2 regions of the Paenibacillus sp. 19GGS1-52 genome follow, and region 1 is predicted to be linked to the other one. Evidence: a T-box and tRNA genes for the amino acid it is inferred to sense, from the RefSeq annotation. Region 1 holds a T-box; the other holds one or more tRNA genes.
What was found. A T-box is a leader RNA that pairs with one kind of tRNA and senses whether it is charged. The one in region 1 lies ahead of pheS (phenylalanine--tRNA ligase subunit alpha), so its partner is inferred to be a tRNA-Phe.

Region 1 (9,101 bases):
GTACCCTGGCCTACAGAAACGAGTATGATGACAGACGACACACCGATAATAATACCCAGCATCGTTAGAAAAGCTCTTACTTTACTACTGCTGATGCTCTTTAACGCCATCCTCATACTTTGATACAATTTCACCTAGCATTCCTCCGATCCTCAACGAGGTTGCCGTCCTGTATACGAATAATACGTTTCGCTTGGTTGGCAATTTCTAGGTCATGTGTAATCAAGATGATGGTGTGACCCTGTTTGTTCAATTCTTGAATCATTTGCATGACTTCTTGTCCGGTCCGCGTGTCGAGCGCTCCGGTGGGTTCATCAGCAAGCAGAATAGGGGGAGAACCCGCCATCGCCCGTGCTATTGCCACGCGCTGCTGCTGACCACCCGAAAGCTCAGAAGGCCGATGGTGCATTCTATCCTCCAGACCTACTTTAACTAGAGCTTCATGTGCCAGCTGTTTTCGTTCCCGGTGGGAAAGACCGCGATAGATAAGCGGCAGTTCCACATTCTCAGCAGCAGATAGCTTGGGCAGCAGGTTAAAGCTTTGGAAGATAAAGCCGATCTTCTCATTGCGGATCGCCGCGAGCTTATTGTCGGATAACTTTCGGACCTCCTGTCCGTCCAGAAGATAACTTCCTTCATCGGAAATATCCAGACAGCCGAGCATGTTCATCAGCGTGGATTTACCGGAACCTGAAGGGCCAATGATGGCTACAAATTCGCCAAAATCAATCGTAAAGCTCAAATCCTTCAGTACCGTCATTGTCTCACCAGCCATTTTGTAACCGTGGGTCATGTTGTTAACTTGGATAAGCGGTTCTGAAGCACTCATCTACCGCCACCTCCGCTAAAACCACCGCCACCTCCGGTACCTCCACTAAAGCCACCACCAGTACCGCCGCTAAACCCGCCACCAGTACCGCCAAATCCGCCCATGCCTCCTGGGGTTTGTACTTCAGTGGCTGCTGTACCAGTGTTAGTAGAGATTACGGTAGGAATAATGACTTCGTCCCCTTCACTAAGTCCGCTGACAATTTCAATGCTGCTCTCATCATGAATGCCCACTTCTACAGTAACCATCTGCTGATTAGCAGTGCCACGTGTTCCTCCTGACTGAGCGCTGCTGCCCCCTGCCCATTGGTCCTTATTGCCTGTGGAAGAAGCTGTTCCGCCAGCAGCACCAGGTGCACCGCTAGGCATAACGCCGCCAGTACCTCGCGTGCGTGTTCCGCCATAACCCGTCCCACTACCAGTACCGCTACCGCGTGTGCGTGTCCCACCATAACCCGTTCCACTACCAGTACCGCCGGTACCTGTTCCGCCAGACATCGCGCCGCCAGCAGCACCTGGCGCACCACTAGGCATAACCCCGCCTTCAGCAGCACCAGGAGCGCCGCTAGGCATAGGTGCCTGGCCCTCATCGGTTGCAGCACCTGGGGCTCCAGTTGTTCCGGTAGCTGTTCCGGCTGCTACTGGTATGGCTACAGTATGTGTGCCGTTTCTTTCCTGAACAGCTTCAATAGGTACGAGTAATACATCCTTTTTCTCTGCTGTTGTGATGGAAACTTCAGCGGACATCCCTACACGGGCACTTTCAGATGTTGTTAAGCCCACTGTAACATCGAATAGGGACACACCGTTTGTGGTTACACCTTCCTCAGCAATATCCGTGACAGTTCCCTTAAATTCATTATCTGGGAGGGCATCCAATGTAATGGTGGCTGGCATACCTTCCTTAACAGTAGGAATGTCCAATTCATCTACTTGCACAATGACGCTCAGGTTGGCGTAATCGGTAATGTCGATCAGCTCAGAGCCATCCATGGCTTGTTCACCACTAGCGATATTAACTACAGTTATAGTTCCGTCGATCGGAGCGGTCAGCGCATCGGGAGGGACCATATCTTCCTCTACAGAGGCTATTTTTTCGATTTGGGTAGTGATGTCTGTTTTTGCTTTTTCAATCGAACGTTTAGCTGTAGATAGATCATCCTCTGAAGCTCCGGCCTGTGCCAGCTTCTTGTATGACTCCTGCTTATCTTCAAGATCAGACTGAAGCGATTGAAGGGAGGTTTTCTCTTGGGTAAGATTGTCGCTTAGATCATCGCCTTCGAAGGTGATCAGAGTCTGACCTTTCTTGACGACATCTCCTTGTTCAACAAGAACCTCTGCTACTTTTCCGGAATCCTTCGTTTTAACTTTGCTAGTCTCGGTAGCCGTTACGGCTCCGGCTCCGGATACACTGACAACAATATCACCTTTCGTAACTGTAGCTGTATTAACGGGTACTTCAGCAGCCTGACTATTTTTATCGGGAAGAAACGTATACACCAGCAGTCCAGCCGTCACTACAGCCACTACCCCAATCGTCCAGAGCAACACTTTTTTCTTCTTCATTTCTATCCTCCACATATCTATCAGATTTCTTGGCATATAACACTTAGTTGGTGCTGGTGTCAGTATCAGTAGTGGTATCTGTATTCTCTGTAGTTGCCGACTTTGGCGTAGCCTCGTAAGTGAGGTTATAGTTTTGAGTACCCAGCAGAATTCGCTCACCCTGGAACTCGTCGTAAATATTGACGCGGATATTCCCTCCGGTTAACGTCTTGTAAAGATTACTGTTAAACGTTGTTGCATAGGATTTGAAATTGCCTACCGTTAGGTCGGTGCCCATTGTTAAAGTCTTCTCAAGAGATTGTCCATAAGGGTCAACTACCTCCATCACAAGCTTATGTTCGTAAGTGCCTGCTTCGTAGATACCAGTCTTGGACAGGTTATAGGTCATAACCATATTTAATGTATCCTTACCTTCATTTAGAGTGCCAGTAATACCAGTAACGGCGAGGCTGTAAGGGAACAGTTCCAGACTTAGCAGACTGGCAAGCGGAGTTACCGATGTTTTATTAAGTGATAATCCCACCGTGTTGATATAACCAGTCGATGTGCCGCCAAGAGCAGTCAGTTTTCCGTCAGCTATGCCTTCGCCAATATAAAGTACCAGTTGGGAGGTATCCACATTAAGCGGGAGTTTGCTCCAGATGGTTACTAGATTTTTACCGTTCGGACTGGTAGCAGTTGTCGACTGACTGACTTCTGCTTCGTAATATTGATTGTCTGGTGTTTTGTAATAAGCAACAAGCTGTGCCTGATCTGACTTGCGTGACTCTTCATTGTTCATTTCCAGCTCAGTGTACATCAGGTTGGAGCTGCTGCCGCTATATACGGTTGTTCGACGTTCCAGCACCGCAGCTTTTTTGCCTGTAATGTCGATATGGAAGGTACTGCCTACAGCTAAGGATTCGATGTTATTATCCAGCTGTGTCGTGTTGAGCGAAAGGAAGTTCGTGGTTACGTTGTTGGCAGTTTCCTGCAGTATAATCTTCAACTGCTGATAATTATAGGCATAAGGAAGGTTGGCTTTAACATATAAGTCAGTCGTTTCATTCGGACCCAGAATGGTCTGTGTACTTGTGGTTACGACCTGAGTGGTGCTGCTGAAGTCGCTGTCTCCAGCCTTAATGACACCTGTAAGAGTCGGAAGCTGTACGGAAGTAGATTTCGTGTTGCGGACGCTGATCTTGGCTACCACCTGATCTTCATCCGACCAAGGCAGTCTCTGAATAGAATCCAGGGTTACTCCGAACGTTCCATGGCTGTTCTCTACGCTGTATTCCGTAGCAAGTGAATTGTTGGTTTGCAGGGAATAAGGGATCTGGTAATAGGCCGTTGGGAAAATAATCTTGTCTGTGACCGCTGGCTCAGTCATTTGTAATTGCAGTGTGCCCTGGTTCAGCTTTAAGGGAATATCGACGTTCAGTATGATAGTTTTTTCTTCAAGAGGTTTTAGCGTCAGGCTGGCAAAATCCGTAGTATCTACCGGAAAGCTGTAGCCTTCAACGGCTTTGACTACAAATTCGTAGGCAGGCAGAGTCACCGCTTTATTGCCGCTATTTTTCACTCGGAATTGCAGTGTCCACTTGGCGGTATCATCTTCTGAATATACTTTAGCGCTCTTTAGCTGTGTCTCAACCGTATTGCTGTTGATTGTAAGCTTCTTAATCGCATTGGCTGCTACAGAGAGGTTTGGAGTAGCCGCTGCAGGCAGCTTATAGGAAACGACAGGAAGATCTATTTTTAAAGTGGTGTCTTCTTGGGCAAACAGCAATGCCATATTATCGGTCTTCATATAGGAGGGGATTTCTGTTAAGTAATAAAGGGTCTTTTTCTCTTGCGGCTGTATTTTGTAACCGCTGCTAGAATCGTCAAGAGTCAGTTCAAATACAGAACCCCCAGAGGAGGCTAGATATCCTTTAAGTCCGGTATCGCTAAGTACTTTGGTACCGAGATTTGCGAGACTGACGCCTATTTTGGCATATGCTTTGCCGTTATATTTATAGATCTGCAGACTTTCTGCTTTGGTGGTTATGGGCAGATTGCTGAGGGTTACCTTCTTACTCTGTCCTCTGGCGACGGCGGATGAATAAGTGGATGGCACTGTAAAGGTTCCTAGTCTTTTTTGATAATCTGCACTGCTGAAATCCCAGCCGTATAAAGAAATCTTCACTCCGTTTATTTTGGTAGCTTTGCCGACATTTACGTAATAGGTCACAGACTGGCTGCTATTAGCGGATATTGTCTTGATGGCTGCACTGGCCGTAATGGGACTTCCCTGAATGACAGTACCGCCTGTTGTAGTCACTTTGGAGAAGAAGTCAATCAGATTTACACTGCTGCTATTGCCGTTGTAATAGGTGAGTGTGTATGTAAGTATGTTGCCGCTATCCTGTGCAAACAGACTCACATCGGTCAGCTTAGTGCTAACGTTGCTCTTAAGTGAAATAGAGCCTAATTTGTCCAGAGTGAATACTGTTGCTGTCGTTGCTGCTTTGACGGCCGAAGTGCCCGTGGTTGCTGCATATGCTCCGTATGATACAGTTTGGCTAAGAACCGCGGCGCTTAGCAGAACTAGGGCATACGTCTTTCTTCGTTTATGCATGAATTTCCCTCCCTGTATAAAAACCTTTACTATCCGAAACTTCCTTATGGGGCTTGGATAGTCAGGCCCTCTTAGAAAGGAAAAATATCAAATCTGGCTGAAAGTTTGCTGAAGATTTCTCCAATAAATGGCTTTGAACCTTAAAGGAAGCTTAAAGAAAGATAAAGATTTGCTCAAATTTGCTTCTCTTGTCAAAACGATGGTTTTTGCATATAATGAATAGACATATCTCCTTAAGCCAAGGAGATGCTTGAACACAAGATGAAACGGCTTTGCCGCCCTCTGAAAGAGGCGGCATCCGTTTCTTCGAGAAATATAAGGATAAGTTGTCGTGTGAAGCATATAAATTCTTATATTTTTAGAATAAACTACAAAATGCAGTGATGGAGAAGAGTACGCAGTGCCTGTCTTACAGGGAGGAAACGCCAATGATTGAGAGCGTTTCTACGAAACAGAGCTGCAGAATTTCACTCCGGAGCAGTTCCCTTAAATTCCGCTCAATTTTTCTTGTTGTGGAAGAGTAGGGGAGATCGGCCGCAGACCGTTATTCCTGTGTAAAGTAAGATGGGTCTTATGTTGCCTGTCTAACAAGGGTGGTACCACGGTCTTTTCGTCCCTTACCGGGAGGAAAGGCCTTTTTTTGTTGAACCAGACAATGATTATAAGGGGGCTGTACACAGCCATGAAAGAAAAATTGGAAGCATTGAAGAATGAAGCGTTGGCTAAGTTGCAGGAGGTTACAGATCCGCAGATATTGAATGATCTACGAGTGAAATACCTAGGCAAAAAAGGTGAGCTAACAGAGGTTTTGCGTGGGATGGGAAGTCTTAGTGCGGAGGAACGTCCGGTTATTGGACAAGTTGCGAATCTGGTGCGAAGTGCGATTGAGGAGATTATTGGCGCGAAGCAGGAGGTTTTTCAACAAGAGGAGACCTTAAACCGCTTGCAGGCTGAGAAAGTGGATGTTACATTGCCTGGCCGCCAATTGCAGCAAGGGGGGATTCATCCCCTCACCAGAGTCGTGCAAGAAATCGAGGACATCTTTATCGGCATGGGCTATCGAGTCGCTGAAGGTCCTGAGGTGGAGACGGATTATTATAACTTTGAAGCACTAAATCTGCCCAAAAACCATCCAGCCCGTGATATGCAGGATTCCTTTTATTTGACGGAAGATCTGCTCATGCGCACCCAAACTTCCCCTGTACAGATTCGTACCATGCAGGCGATGAATGGGGAAGCACCAGTCAAAATCATCTGTCCGGGTAAAGTGTTCCGACGTGATGATGACGATGCTACCCACTCCTTCCAGTTTCATCAAATTGAAGGATTGGTCATCGGCCGCAATATTCGGATGAGTGATCTGAAGGGAACTCTGCTTCAATTCGTCAAGGAGATGTTCGGAGCCAATACAGGCATTCGTCTTCGTCCCAGCTTTTTCCCGTTCACCGAACCAAGCGTTGAAGTAGATGTAAGCTGCTTTAAATGCGGCGGTGACGGCTGCAGGCTGTGTAAGCAAAGCGGTTGGCTGGAAATCCTCGGCGCCGGCATGGTGCATCCCAATGTGCTGGAAATGGGCGGATATGATCCTGCCGAGTTCAGCGGCTTCGCATTCGGAATGGGCGTTGAGCGGATCGCGATGCTTAAATATGGCATAGACGACATTCGCCATTTCTATAGTAACGACATGAGTTTCGTGAAGCAGTTCAAGGGCGTTTAGATTTTTGGTGGGTGTGTAAGGCTGTCAGGGTTTGGGAGTATAAGAGGCAATTTGGTTGCCGATTGCTCTTAGTTCAAACTGTTAAAAGGACCGGAGAGGAATTTTGGAACTGTAGGAGCGATAGCGACCGCCTTTGTCCCCGGATTTAATCCGCTTTGCGGTAAAATCAAAATAAATCTGGGGACAACAGCGGCCGGAAGTCCAAACATTCCTTGTAGGGAGAATAATAACAGTCTTTTAATTAAGTAGAAGTTGGTTGACGAAAGTCATTGTACTCCTACCCGACAGTTAGACTCAACCGGCAAGTAGATAAATACATCTGAAACATAAAGGAAGTGCGGACATGAAAGTATCAACCAGATGGTTGGCTGATTATATATCATTAGAAGGAGTAACCGCTGAGGAGCTGGCCGAGAAGATTACTACAGCCGGCATCGAGATTGATGGTGTGGAACGCCGTAACAAAGGTCTTTCCGGCATCGTAACCGGTTATGTGAAATCGAAGGAAAAACATCCGGATGCAGATAAGCTGAATATCTGCATCGTTGACGTAGGCCAAGGTGAGGATCTGCAAATCGTCTGCGGTGCCAAGAATGTCGAAGCTGGACAAGTGGTTCCTGTAGCTATTGTGGGCGCCAAGCTGCCAGGTCTGGATATCAAAAAGGCGAAGCTGCGTGGTGTGCTGTCGCAAGGAATGATCTGTTCAGCTAAAGAATTAGGATTGAATGATAAGCTGCTGCCTAAAGAACTGCAAGAAGGCATTCTTGTCCTTCCTGAGGGAACAGAAATTGGCCTGGATATTACGAAGGTGCTGGATTTGAACGATGAAGTACTGGAATTCGATCTTACGCCGAACCGTTCTGATTGTCTGAGCATGATCGGTGCGGCCTATGAGGTAAGCGCCATTCTCGCCCGCGACCTTACACTGCCAAAGCCTGAGACAGAAATAGTTGAAGTAAGCAAAGCTGCTGCTGATTCCATTTCCGTTACAATAGAGAATGAAGAATACTGCGGTCATTATGCAGTGCGTTATATTTCTGGTGTTAAGTCTGCGGCTTCTCCGCTGTGGATGCAGAATCGCTTGATGGCTGCGGGTGTTCGTCCTATTAATAATATCGTGGATATCACTAATTACGTTATGCTCGAATATGGACAGCCGATGCATGCCTTTGATGCAGATAAAGTTGAGGGCGGTGTGCTTGGCGTTCGTCTTGCACGCGCAGGTGAAGTTCTGACTACACTAGATGGTCAGGAGCGGAAGCTTGCACCACAGATGTTGGTAATCGCTGATGGAGTGAAAGCTGTGGCTTTGGCCGGTGTCATGGGCGGCTTGGCTACAGAAGTTACGAGTGATACCGTGAATATCGTGCTGGAGTCTGCCAGATTTGATGGAGGAACGGTTCGCAAGGCATCGCGTCAGTTGGGACTTCGCTCTGAAGCTTCCTTGCGCTTCGAGAAGGAAGTAGATCCCCATACGGTTATTGCAGCACTGAACCGTGCTGCTGCGCTTATTGCCCGCTATGCGAGCGGCTCTGTGCATGCAGGAATTGTGCAAGCGGGAACAGACGCTGTGAAGGAGAAGGTTATTACCTTATCACTGGATAAGCTTAACCGATACCTGGGAACAGAGCTGTCTTTGCTGGAAGTGAAGGTATTGTTCAGTCGCCTTCATTTCAAATGCGGTGATGCAGGAGAGGGTCTGGTGGAAGTGCAGGTGCCTACCAGACGCGGAGATATCAGCTATGATGTTGATCTCATCGAAGAAATTGCTCGCCTGTATGGATATGATAATATCCCGACAACTCTTATTGAGGGACCAACAACGCCAGGAGCGCTCACACGTCCGCAGGTGCTGCGCCGCGAACTGCGCCGTTTGTTGTCGCACGGAGGATACCAAGAGGTTATGGGTTACTCCTTCATCCAGCCGGAACAAAGCAAGCTGTTCCCTGCACTTTCAAACGGTGGGGTTGCCGTTAAACTGGCTATGCCGATGAGTGAAGAACGCAGTGTGTTGCGTACGAGTGTTCTGCCGCAACTGCTGGAGATTGCCCGTTATAATACGAACCGCCGGCAAAGTGATCTGGCGTTGTTCGAAATCGGCAATGTGTTCTTCACGGAAGAAGAGCAGTTAACCCGTCAGCCACGTGAACTGCCCATACTTGGTCTGCTGCTGAGTGGAAGCCGTGCGGTTAAGCAATGGAACGTTGCGCTTGAACAAGTGGATTTCTTCGACTTAAAGGGTGTACTTGAATCTGTATTCGCCCATCTTGGTCTTACTGGCAAAGTAATCTATGAAGGCGACAGCCCAGAGGGTTATCATCCGGGACGTTCGGCCTCCTTATATTTGCTTGAGGAGGAAGGTCGTGTATTAATAGGAACAATGGGACAGAT
Region 2 (9,101 bases), 1.8 Mb from region 1:
TTGTCCAAGGCGCTAGAAGGCCGTCGAGAGCTATTCTAGCAGCTCACATAAGTAGGTAATAGAAGGGAAGCCCTTAGCGGGCTTCTTTTTTTTGGTTCTAAGTTTGTCCCCAATTTGATATGAATGAGAATAACGAGATGAGTTGGACGTGCTTTTCATTTAATATTGAGGGGGAATTACAAATGGGTTGGTGGGATCTGTGGAGAAAAGGCATAGGCGAAGAGCAGGTGAGGGGTGAGGATGTAAGTTGGACAACATTCTTGGAGGTGCGCAAGGCACACTCGGAGTGGGAGAGGGCTTATCTAATGTTTGATGAAGCTCTAGGTCAGGATCAGATCGACTATGCTATATATATATTGGAAGCGGCGGAACGAAAATATCAGATTCATCTTAAGCATGCAAAAAGTTTAGGGTTAGATCGTAGTCAAATGTAAAGAAATATTAAGTAAAGGAGAAATGATCATGCTCAGAACGATTGCAATTGGGGTGCTGTTTTTATCGGTAGTAATTCTAATGTTAATTGTATTCAGAAAAAAATTAGGCTGGGGCTGGTTGAGCTTGTTTGGTACGCATCTGATCCTCGCTGCTCTTGGGATATACTTGGTGAACTTCTCAGGCTTGATTACAAAGATATACCTTCCTTTGAATCCGGCGACTATAGGCGCAGTAACGATTCTTGGGCTTCCGGGCGTGATAATGCTGCTGGGATTAAAAATAACATTATATTAAAGGTTGACGCAGCTTTGCAATATATGATACATTAAGTCTCGGCCCTTTGGACAAGATGTTCTCGAATAACTTTCCAAGACGGCAAGCGAAATGTTAAATTAAAAAAACGCTTGACTAAAGCAAGGGTGCTGTGATATATTATAAAGGTCGCTGCTGAGATGCACGGCGAGCTAATATGAGAATTTGATCTTTGAAAACTGAACAACGAGTGAGTGGGATTTTACGAAAGTAAAATCCAAAAGAAGATGAGTTTCACGGCATTTATGCTGGAGTAAACTTGTCGGTTGAGAATGTAAATTCTCGTCAGAGGTTTCAAAATGAGCAATCGCTCTTTTCAATACAAATTGGAGAGTTTGATCCTGGCTCAGGACGAACGCTGGCGGCATGCCTAATACATGCAAGTCGAGCGGAGTTTTGTTGAAAGCTTGCTTTCAACAGGATTTAGCGGCGGACGGGTGAGTAACACGTAGGCAACCTGCCCCATAGTCTGGGATAACTACCGGAAACGGTAGCTAATACCGGATAATTCCTTTTCCCACCTGGGAAGAGGATGAAAGACGGAGTAATCTGTCGCTGAGGGATGGGCCTGCGGCGCATTAGCTAGTTGGTGGGGTAACGGCTCACCAAGGCGACGATGCGTAGCCGACCTGAGAGGGTGAACGGCCACACTGGGACTGAGACACGGCCCAGACTCCTACGGGAGGCAGCAGTAGGGAATCTTCCGCAATGGGCGCAAGCCTGACGGAGCAATGCCGCGTGAGTGATGAAGGTTTTCGGATCGTAAAGCTCTGTTGCCAGGGAAGAACGTCTTATAGAGTAACTGCTATAAGAGTGACGGTACCTGAGAAGAAAGCCCCGGCTAACTACGTGCCAGCAGCCGCGGTAATACGTAGGGGGCAAGCGTTGTCCGGAATTATTGGGCGTAAAGCGCGCGCAGGCGGCTATTTAAGTCTGGTGTTTAAACCTTGGGCTCAACCTGAGGTCGCACTGGAAACTGGGTGGCTTGAGTACAGAAGAGGAAAGTGGAATTCCACGTGTAGCGGTGAAATGCGTAGATATGTGGAGGAACACCAGTGGCGAAGGCGACTTTCTGGGCTGTAACTGACGCTGAGGCGCGAAAGCGTGGGGAGCAAACAGGATTAGATACCCTGGTAGTCCACGCCGTAAACGATGAGTGCTAGGTGTTAGGGGTTTCGATACCCTTGGTGCCGAAGTTAACACAGTAAGCACTCCGCCTGGGGAGTACGGTCGCAAGACTGAAACTCAAAGGAATTGACGGGGACCCGCACAAGCAGTGGAGTATGTGGTTTAATTCGAAGCAACGCGAAGAACCTTACCAGGTCTTGACATCCCTCTGAATCCGCTAGAGATAGCGGCGGCCTTCGGGACAGAGGAGACAGGTGGTGCATGGTTGTCGTCAGCTCGTGTCGTGAGATGTTGGGTTAAGTCCCGCAACGAGCGCAACCCTTATGTTTAGTTGCCAGCACATTATGGTGGGCACTCTAGACAGACTGCCGGTGACAAACCGGAGGAAGGTGGGGATGACGTCAAATCATCATGCCCCTTATGACCTGGGCTACACACGTACTACAATGGCCGGTACAAAGGGCTGCGAAACCGCGAGGTGGAGCGAATCCCAACAAAGCCGGTCTCAGTTCGGATTGCAGGCTGCAACTCGCCTGCATGAAGTCGGAATTGCTAGTAATCGCGGATCAGCATGCCGCGGTGAATACGTTCCCGGGTCTTGTACACACCGCCCGTCACACCACGAGAGTTTACAACACCCGAAGTCGGTGGGGTAACCCGCAAGGGAGCCAGCCGCCGAAGGTGGGGTAGATAATTGGGGTGAAGTCGTAACAAGGTAGCCGTATCGGAAGGTGCGGCTGGATCACCTCCTTTCTATGGAGAATCGTTTCCTGTAACGGAAACATTCGAACAGAAGCCGCAAGGCTTCTAGTGAACCCTTAGGGTTTGCACACACTCACTCGTTGCTCAGTTTTGAGAGAGCAAGTCTCTTTCGTATGCGTTTGGTGGCGATAGCGGAGGGGTTCCACACGTACCCATCCCGAACACGACCGTTAAGCCCTCCAGCGCCGATGGTACTTGGACCGAAGGGTCCTGGGAGAGTAGGACGTTGCCAAGCGCACCCTTATGATTAACTTCATGAGATGCATTGATTGAATAAGGGCCTTTAGCTCAGCTGGTTAGAGCGCACCCCTGATAAGGGTGAGGTCGGTGGTTCGAGTCCACTAAGGCCCACCATTCAAATTTCATAAACCTCTTATGGGGCCATAGCTCAGCTGGGAGAGCGCCTGCCTTGCAAGCAGGAGGTCAGCGGTTCGATCCCGCTTGGCTCCACCAAAACTTTTTAAAATGAATATGGTTTTAAACTTGATCCTTGAAAACTGGATACCGAAACGAATTTGCGTTTTAGAACATTTTATCTGTCGCTTGTGTAAACGAGCGAAAGTGTATTATGGCTTAGCGAAGGTTTTCGATGGTGAAACGACTTTTGGCTTTGAATGACCTGCGAACGGAGTGATCCGGTAGCAACATTCAAAACAAGATGAGTGAACAAGCGAAACACCGGAGCATTGGTTAAGCTAATAAGAGCACACGGAGGATGCCTAGGCGCCAGGAGCCGACGAAGGACGTGGCGAACAACGAAACTGCCTCGGGGAGCTGTAAGCAAGCTTTGATCCGGGGGTGTCCGAATGGGGAAACCCAGCTGTGGTAATGCACAGTTACTCATACCTGAATACATAGGGTATGTAGAGGCAGACCAGGGGAACTGAAACATCTAAGTACCCTGAGGAAGAGAAAACAATAGTGATTCCGTCAGTAGCGGCGAGCGAACGCGGAACAGCCTAAACCTAAGAGCTTGCTCTTAGGGGTTGTGGGACGTCTCACATGGAGTTACAAAGGAATATGGTAGGCGAAGAGGTCTGGAAAGGCCCGCGATAGAGGTAAAAGCCCTGTAGCCTAAACTGTGTTCTCTCCGAGACGGATCCCGAGTAGTGCGGGGCACGTGAAACCCCGTATGAATCCAGCAGGACCATCTGCTAAGGCTAAATACTACCTGGCGACCGATAGTGAAACAGTACCGTGAGGGAAAGGTGAAAAGCACCCCGGAAGGGGAGTGAAATAGAACCTGAAACCGTGTGCTTACAAAAAGTCAGAGCCCGATCTATGGGTGATGGCGTGCCTTTTGTAGAATGAACCGGCGAGTTACGTTTACCATGCAAGGTTAAGGTGAGAAGCCGGAGCCGCAGCGAAAGCGAGTCTGAATAGGGCGACATAGTATGGGGGCGTAGACCCGAAACCGTGTGATCTACCCCTGTCCAGGGTGAAGGTGCGGTAACACGCACTGGAGGCCCGAACCCACGCATGTTGAAAAATGCGGGGATGAGGTGGGGGTAGCGGAGAAATTCCAATCGAACTCGGAGATAGCTGGTTCTCCCCGAAATAGCTTTAGGGCTAGCCTCGGTATGAGAGTAGTGGAGGTAGAGCACTGATTGGGTGCGGGGCCCGCAAGGGTTACCAAGCTCAGTCAAACTCCGAATGCCATATACTTATTACCGGGAGTCAGACAGTGAGTGCTAAGATCCATTGTCGAAAGGGAAACAGCCCAGACCATCAGCTAAGGTCCCCAAGTGTGTGTTAAGTGGGAAAGGATGTGGAGTTGCACAGACAACCAGGATGTTGGCTTAGAAGCAGCCACCATTGAAAGAGTGCGTAATAGCTCACTGGTCGAGTGACTCTGCGCCGAAAATGTAACGGGGCTAAACACACCACCGAAGCTATGGCTAGATACATTGTATCTGGGGTAGGGGAGCGTTGTATATACGTTGAAGGTATACCGTGAGGAGTGCTGGAGCGTATACAAGTGAGAATGCCGGTATGAGTAACGAAAAGATCAGTGAGAATCTGATCCGCCGAAAGCCCAAGGTTTCCTGAGGAAGGCTCGTCCGCTCAGGGTAAGTCGGGACCTAAGGCGAGGCCGAAAGGCGTAGTCGAAGGACAACAGTTTGAAATTACTGTACCACCGTAATCCGCTATGAGCGATGGGGTGACGCAGGAGGGTAGTGACGCGGACTGATGGAAGTGTCCGTCTAAGCAGTGAGGCTGATGTGTAGGCAAATCCGCACATCGTTAAGGCTGGGCTGTGATGGGGAGCGAAAATTGTAGTAGCGAACGTCATGATCTCACACTGCCAAGAAAAGCCTCTAGCCAGGAGAAGGTGCCCGTACCGCAAACCGACACAGGTAGGCGAGAAGAGAATTCTAAGGCGCGCGGAAGAACTCTCGTTAAGGAACTCGGCAAAATGACCTCGTAACTTCGGGAGAAGAGGTGCCTCGGTAGGGTGAATAGCCCGAGGGGGCCGCAGTGAAAAGGCCCAAGCGACTGTTTAGCAAAAACACAGGTCTGTGCGAAGCCGTAAGGCGAAGTATACGGGCTGACGCCTGCCCGGTGCTGGAAGGTTAAGGGGAGCGGTTAGGGGTTAAACCCGAAGCTGTGAACCGAAGCCCCAGTAAACGGCGGCCGTAACTATAACGGTCCTAAGGTAGCGAAATTCCTTGTCAGGTAAATTCTGACCCGCACGAATGGCGTAACGACTTGGGCGCTGTCTCAACGAGAGATCCGGTGAAATTTTAATACCTGTGAAGATGCAGGTTACCCGCGACAAGACGGAAAGACCCCATGGAGCTTTACTGCAGCTTGATATTGAATTTGGGTACGATCTGTACAGGATAGGTGGGAGCCTAAGAAGCAGGAGCGCAAGCTTCTGCAGAGGCGACGTTGGGATACCACCCTGATCGTATCTAGGTTCTAACCTAGTGCCCTTATCGGGTACGGGGACCGTGTCAGGCGGGCAGTTTGACTGGGGCGGTCGCCTCCTAAAGAGTAACGGAGGCGTTCCAAGGTTCCCTCAGAATGGTTGGAAATCATTCGCAGAGTGCAAAGGCATAAGGGAGCTTGACTGCGAGACCTACAAGTCGAGCAGGGACGAAAGTCGGACTTAGTGATCCGGTGGTACCGCATGGAAGGGCCATCGCTCAACGGATAAAAGCTACCCTGGGGATAACAGGCTTATCTCCCCCAAGAGTCCACATCGACGGGGAGGTTTGGCACCTCGATGTCGGCTCATCGCATCCTGGGGCTGAAGTAGGTCCCAAGGGTTGGGCTGTTCGCCCATTAAAGCGGTACGCGAGCTGGGTTCAGAACGTCGTGAGACAGTTCGGTCCCTATCTGTCGTGGGCGCAGGAAATTTGAGAGGAGCTGTCCTTAGTACGAGAGGACCGGGATGGACGTACCGCTGGTGCATCAGTTGTTCCGCCAGGAGCATGGCTGAGTAGCTACGTACGGACGGGATAAGCGCTGAAAGCATCTAAGCGTGAAGCCCCCCTCGAGATGAGATTTCCCAATTAGTAAGACCCCTTGAAGACGACGAGGTAGATAGGTTGGAGGTGGAAGTGCAGCAATGCATGGAGCTGACCAATACTAATCGGTCGAGGGCTTATCCACAAACAAGCAAGAAACGCAGATTCGATTCGGATTCAGTTTTCAGGGAGTCAAATTCCTGTATGTTTATTTATGGAACTTGTTTGGAGAGATACCCAAGTGGCTATAAGGGGACCCTCTGCTAAGGGGTTAGATTGCGAAAGCGGTGCGAGGGTTCGAATCCCTCTCTCTCCGCCATTTCAATTCCATAAATATATAAAGTGTGGCGGTGTAGCTCAGCTGGCTAGAGCGTACGGTTCATACCCGTGAGGTCGGGGGTTCGATCCCCTTCGCCGCTACCATACATACCCGGAGGCTTAGCTCAGCTGGGAGAGCATCTGCCTTACAAGCAGAGGGTCGGGGGTTCGAACCCCTCAGCCTCCACCATCTTTATTATTTAGAACACTTTTGACACCGTGCCGGTGTAGCTCAACTGGTAGAGCAACTGACTTGTAATCAGTAGGTTGGGGGTTCAAGTCCTCTCGCCGGCACCATTTATTACCAATGCGGAACCGTGGTGTAGTTGGCCTAACATGCCTGCCTGTCACGCAGGAGATCGCGGGTTCGAATCCCGTCGGTTCCGCCATTTTTTCCACAAATGGAGTGGGAACAGTATGAAATTTCCGCTTTATTTTCATGTAATTTTATGGCTCGGTAGCTCAGTCGGTAGAGCAGAGGACTGAAAATCCTCGTGTCAGCGGTTCGATTCCGTTCCGAGCCACCTTTTCTTGGAGGATTAGCGAAGCGGCCAAACGCATCAGACTGTAAATCTGCTCACGTAAGTGTTCGGTGGTTCGAATCCATCATCCTCCACCAGTTTTATGAGCCATTAGCTCAGTTGGTAGAGCACCTGACTTTTAATCAGGGTGTCGAAGGTTCGAATCCTTCATGGCTCATCACTAACGCAAAAAGTCATCACCTCAGGGTGATGGCTTTTTTGTGCTTTGCAAAGGTAACCTTTGGAATATTATATGATGAGCAAAGCGTAAGAGTATAGGAGAATCATTCGCGGTTTTACGGCAAGTCCGCAAAATGTTGGGAAATATGATAAAATAGTCGAAAAGAGCAAAAGTGGTGGAGTAGGGTGACGATGGATAGTGAGACATTGCGTCAAAAATTGGAGCAACTTACCGGAAAAAAAACCGGAATTAAGCAGTTAGGGAGGCAGCAGTCAGCTTCCCTTTTTGGTATAGGATCAGATGGACAGGATCAGCTCATCATTCACGAGGGCTCACTTTGGGTTCCTCTGTATGAGAATGAGGGGCGTGTGACGGCAGTATGGGTGGAGATGGAGGAACTTACACCTCTCGAAGTGCAGCTAGTGAACTATGCAGCTCGAAATTTCTCAGTTGCTCTCAAAGCGACGGGACTCAAGGAAGAAGGAGAAGTGGAGGCTCGGCAGCTCAGTAGCTGGTTGAATTCACAGTTGGAACAGGAGAAGGACGATGCTGAAATTCCTGATGATGTAGCTTTAAAGGGACGGTTGTTTGGGGATATGGTTCCGTTTCTGCTTATTAGTGAGAATTTACATAGCCCCCAGATCACCTACCGGTCGCTGATGAAATTGCTGCGTAGTTATTTTGAGAATGATATTCTGCTGATCCCTCTGCAGGAGAAGGAATGGCTTATTTTGGCCCGTAAGGAACTGCTCACCGATGGTGACGATAAAGAAGATGAGGAAGAGAGCGAAGACGATCTGCTGTCACAGACTTGTATGGGTCTGCATGAGCTGATTGCCAGTGAATGGGTGGGCGTATTTCATTTGGCAGTTGCACCACCAATAGTACCGGTTAAAGGATTGACGGGTTCGGTGGCGCTGCTAAGAGAAACCATAATATTGGGCCGCATTTTCCAAGTCGGTGATTACATTCATTTGCCGTGGGAGCTGCATTTGGAGCGTCTGGTCAACAGTATCCCTGATGCTCGCCGTAAGCAGCTGCTCAGTCAGATTGGAGACTACACCTCTGTGCTTGCGGATAGAGAGATGCTGCTGACCTTGGAGACTTTTTTTCAGATGGACTGCAATGTTAGTGAGACCGCCAAGAAACTGTATATACACCGCAATACGCTGTTGTACCGTCTGGATAAGATAAAGCAGGAAACAGGAGCGGATGTACGTAGCTTTGGAGATGCTGCTATTGTAAAGCTGACCATGCTATTGTATAAAGTGACGAAAAGGAAATAGGTTTTTTGTGAACGTTACAAATAGCCAGCTGGGCACTAGTGGGGTAAGATAAACGTATAAGAAATGAAATGTTTTTAAAAATTAATTAATTGACTCGAGGGGGAAATACAATGGCAGGCGTACGTTTAGAGCATATTTTCAAAAAATACCCGGGTTCTGATAAAGCAACAGTAATCGATATCAATCTTGATATTAAAGATAAGGAATTTCTAGTTTTGGTTGGACCTTCCGGTTGTGGTAAATCCACAACATTGCGTATGATCGCTGGTTTGGAAGAAATTACTGAAGGTAAGATGTACATTGGCGACCGTGTCGTTAATGACGTTGCTCCTAAAGACCGCGATATCGCGATGGTATTCCAATCCTATGCCTTGTACCCACATATGAGCGTGTATCAGAACATGGCCTTCGGTTTGAAATTGCGTAAAGTCAAGAAAGATGAGATCGACAAAAAAGTGCGCGATGCTGCTAAGATTCTTGATATCGAGCATTTGCTTGAACGTAAACCAAAAGCACTTTCTGGTGGTCAACGCCAACGTGTCGCTTTGGGACGTGCAATCGTTCGTGATCCACAAGTCTTCTTGATGGATGAGCCTTTGTCCAACTTGGATGCTAAACTTCGTGGTCAAATGCGTGCCGAAATCACTAAACTGGTTAAGCGCCTTGAAACTACTTGTATCTATGT

Region 2: it has a tRNA-Phe gene. The T-box ahead of pheS (phenylalanine--tRNA ligase subunit alpha) is inferred to sense a tRNA for this amino acid. The anticodon was not compared.

Annotation. Positions count from the first base shown of each region.
Region 1 covers NZ_CP059724.1:5,148,525-5,157,625, reverse strand. Annotated here, with positions in the region: gene H1230_RS23945 (ABC transporter permease) at 1-134, opposite strand, end outside; gene H1230_RS23940 (ABC transporter ATP-binding protein) at 131-829, opposite strand; gene H1230_RS23935 (efflux RND transporter periplasmic adaptor subunit) at 826-2,394, opposite strand; gene H1230_RS23930 (hypothetical protein) at 2,438-4,993, opposite strand; T-box leader at 5,365-5,614, shown strand; gene pheS (phenylalanine--tRNA ligase subunit alpha) at 5,676-6,710, shown strand; gene pheT (phenylalanine--tRNA ligase subunit beta) at 7,054-9,101, shown strand, end outside.
Region 2 covers NZ_CP059724.1:153,000-162,100, reverse strand. Annotated here, with positions in the region: gene recR (recombination mediator RecR) at 1-39, shown strand, start outside; gene H1230_RS00755 (hypothetical protein) at 183-434, shown strand; gene H1230_RS00750 (pro-sigmaK processing inhibitor BofA family protein) at 463-729, shown strand; rRNA gene H1230_RS00745 (16S ribosomal RNA) at 1,071-2,628, shown strand; rRNA gene rrf (5S ribosomal RNA) at 2,756-2,872, shown strand; tRNA gene H1230_RS00735 (tRNA-Ile) at 2,915-2,991, shown strand; tRNA gene H1230_RS00730 (tRNA-Ala) at 3,015-3,090, shown strand; rRNA gene H1230_RS00725 (23S ribosomal RNA) at 3,326-6,255, shown strand; tRNA gene H1230_RS00720 (tRNA-Ser) at 6,338-6,429, shown strand; tRNA gene H1230_RS00715 (tRNA-Met) at 6,457-6,533, shown strand; tRNA gene H1230_RS00710 (tRNA-Val) at 6,543-6,618, shown strand; tRNA gene H1230_RS00705 (tRNA-Thr) at 6,650-6,725, shown strand; tRNA gene H1230_RS00700 (tRNA-Asp) at 6,740-6,817, shown strand; tRNA gene H1230_RS00695 (tRNA-Phe) at 6,880-6,952, shown strand; tRNA gene H1230_RS00690 (tRNA-Tyr) at 6,962-7,047, shown strand; tRNA gene H1230_RS00685 (tRNA-Lys) at 7,055-7,127, shown strand; gene H1230_RS00680 (PucR family transcriptional regulator) at 7,322-8,416, shown strand; gene H1230_RS00675 (ABC transporter ATP-binding protein) at 8,527-9,101, shown strand, end outside.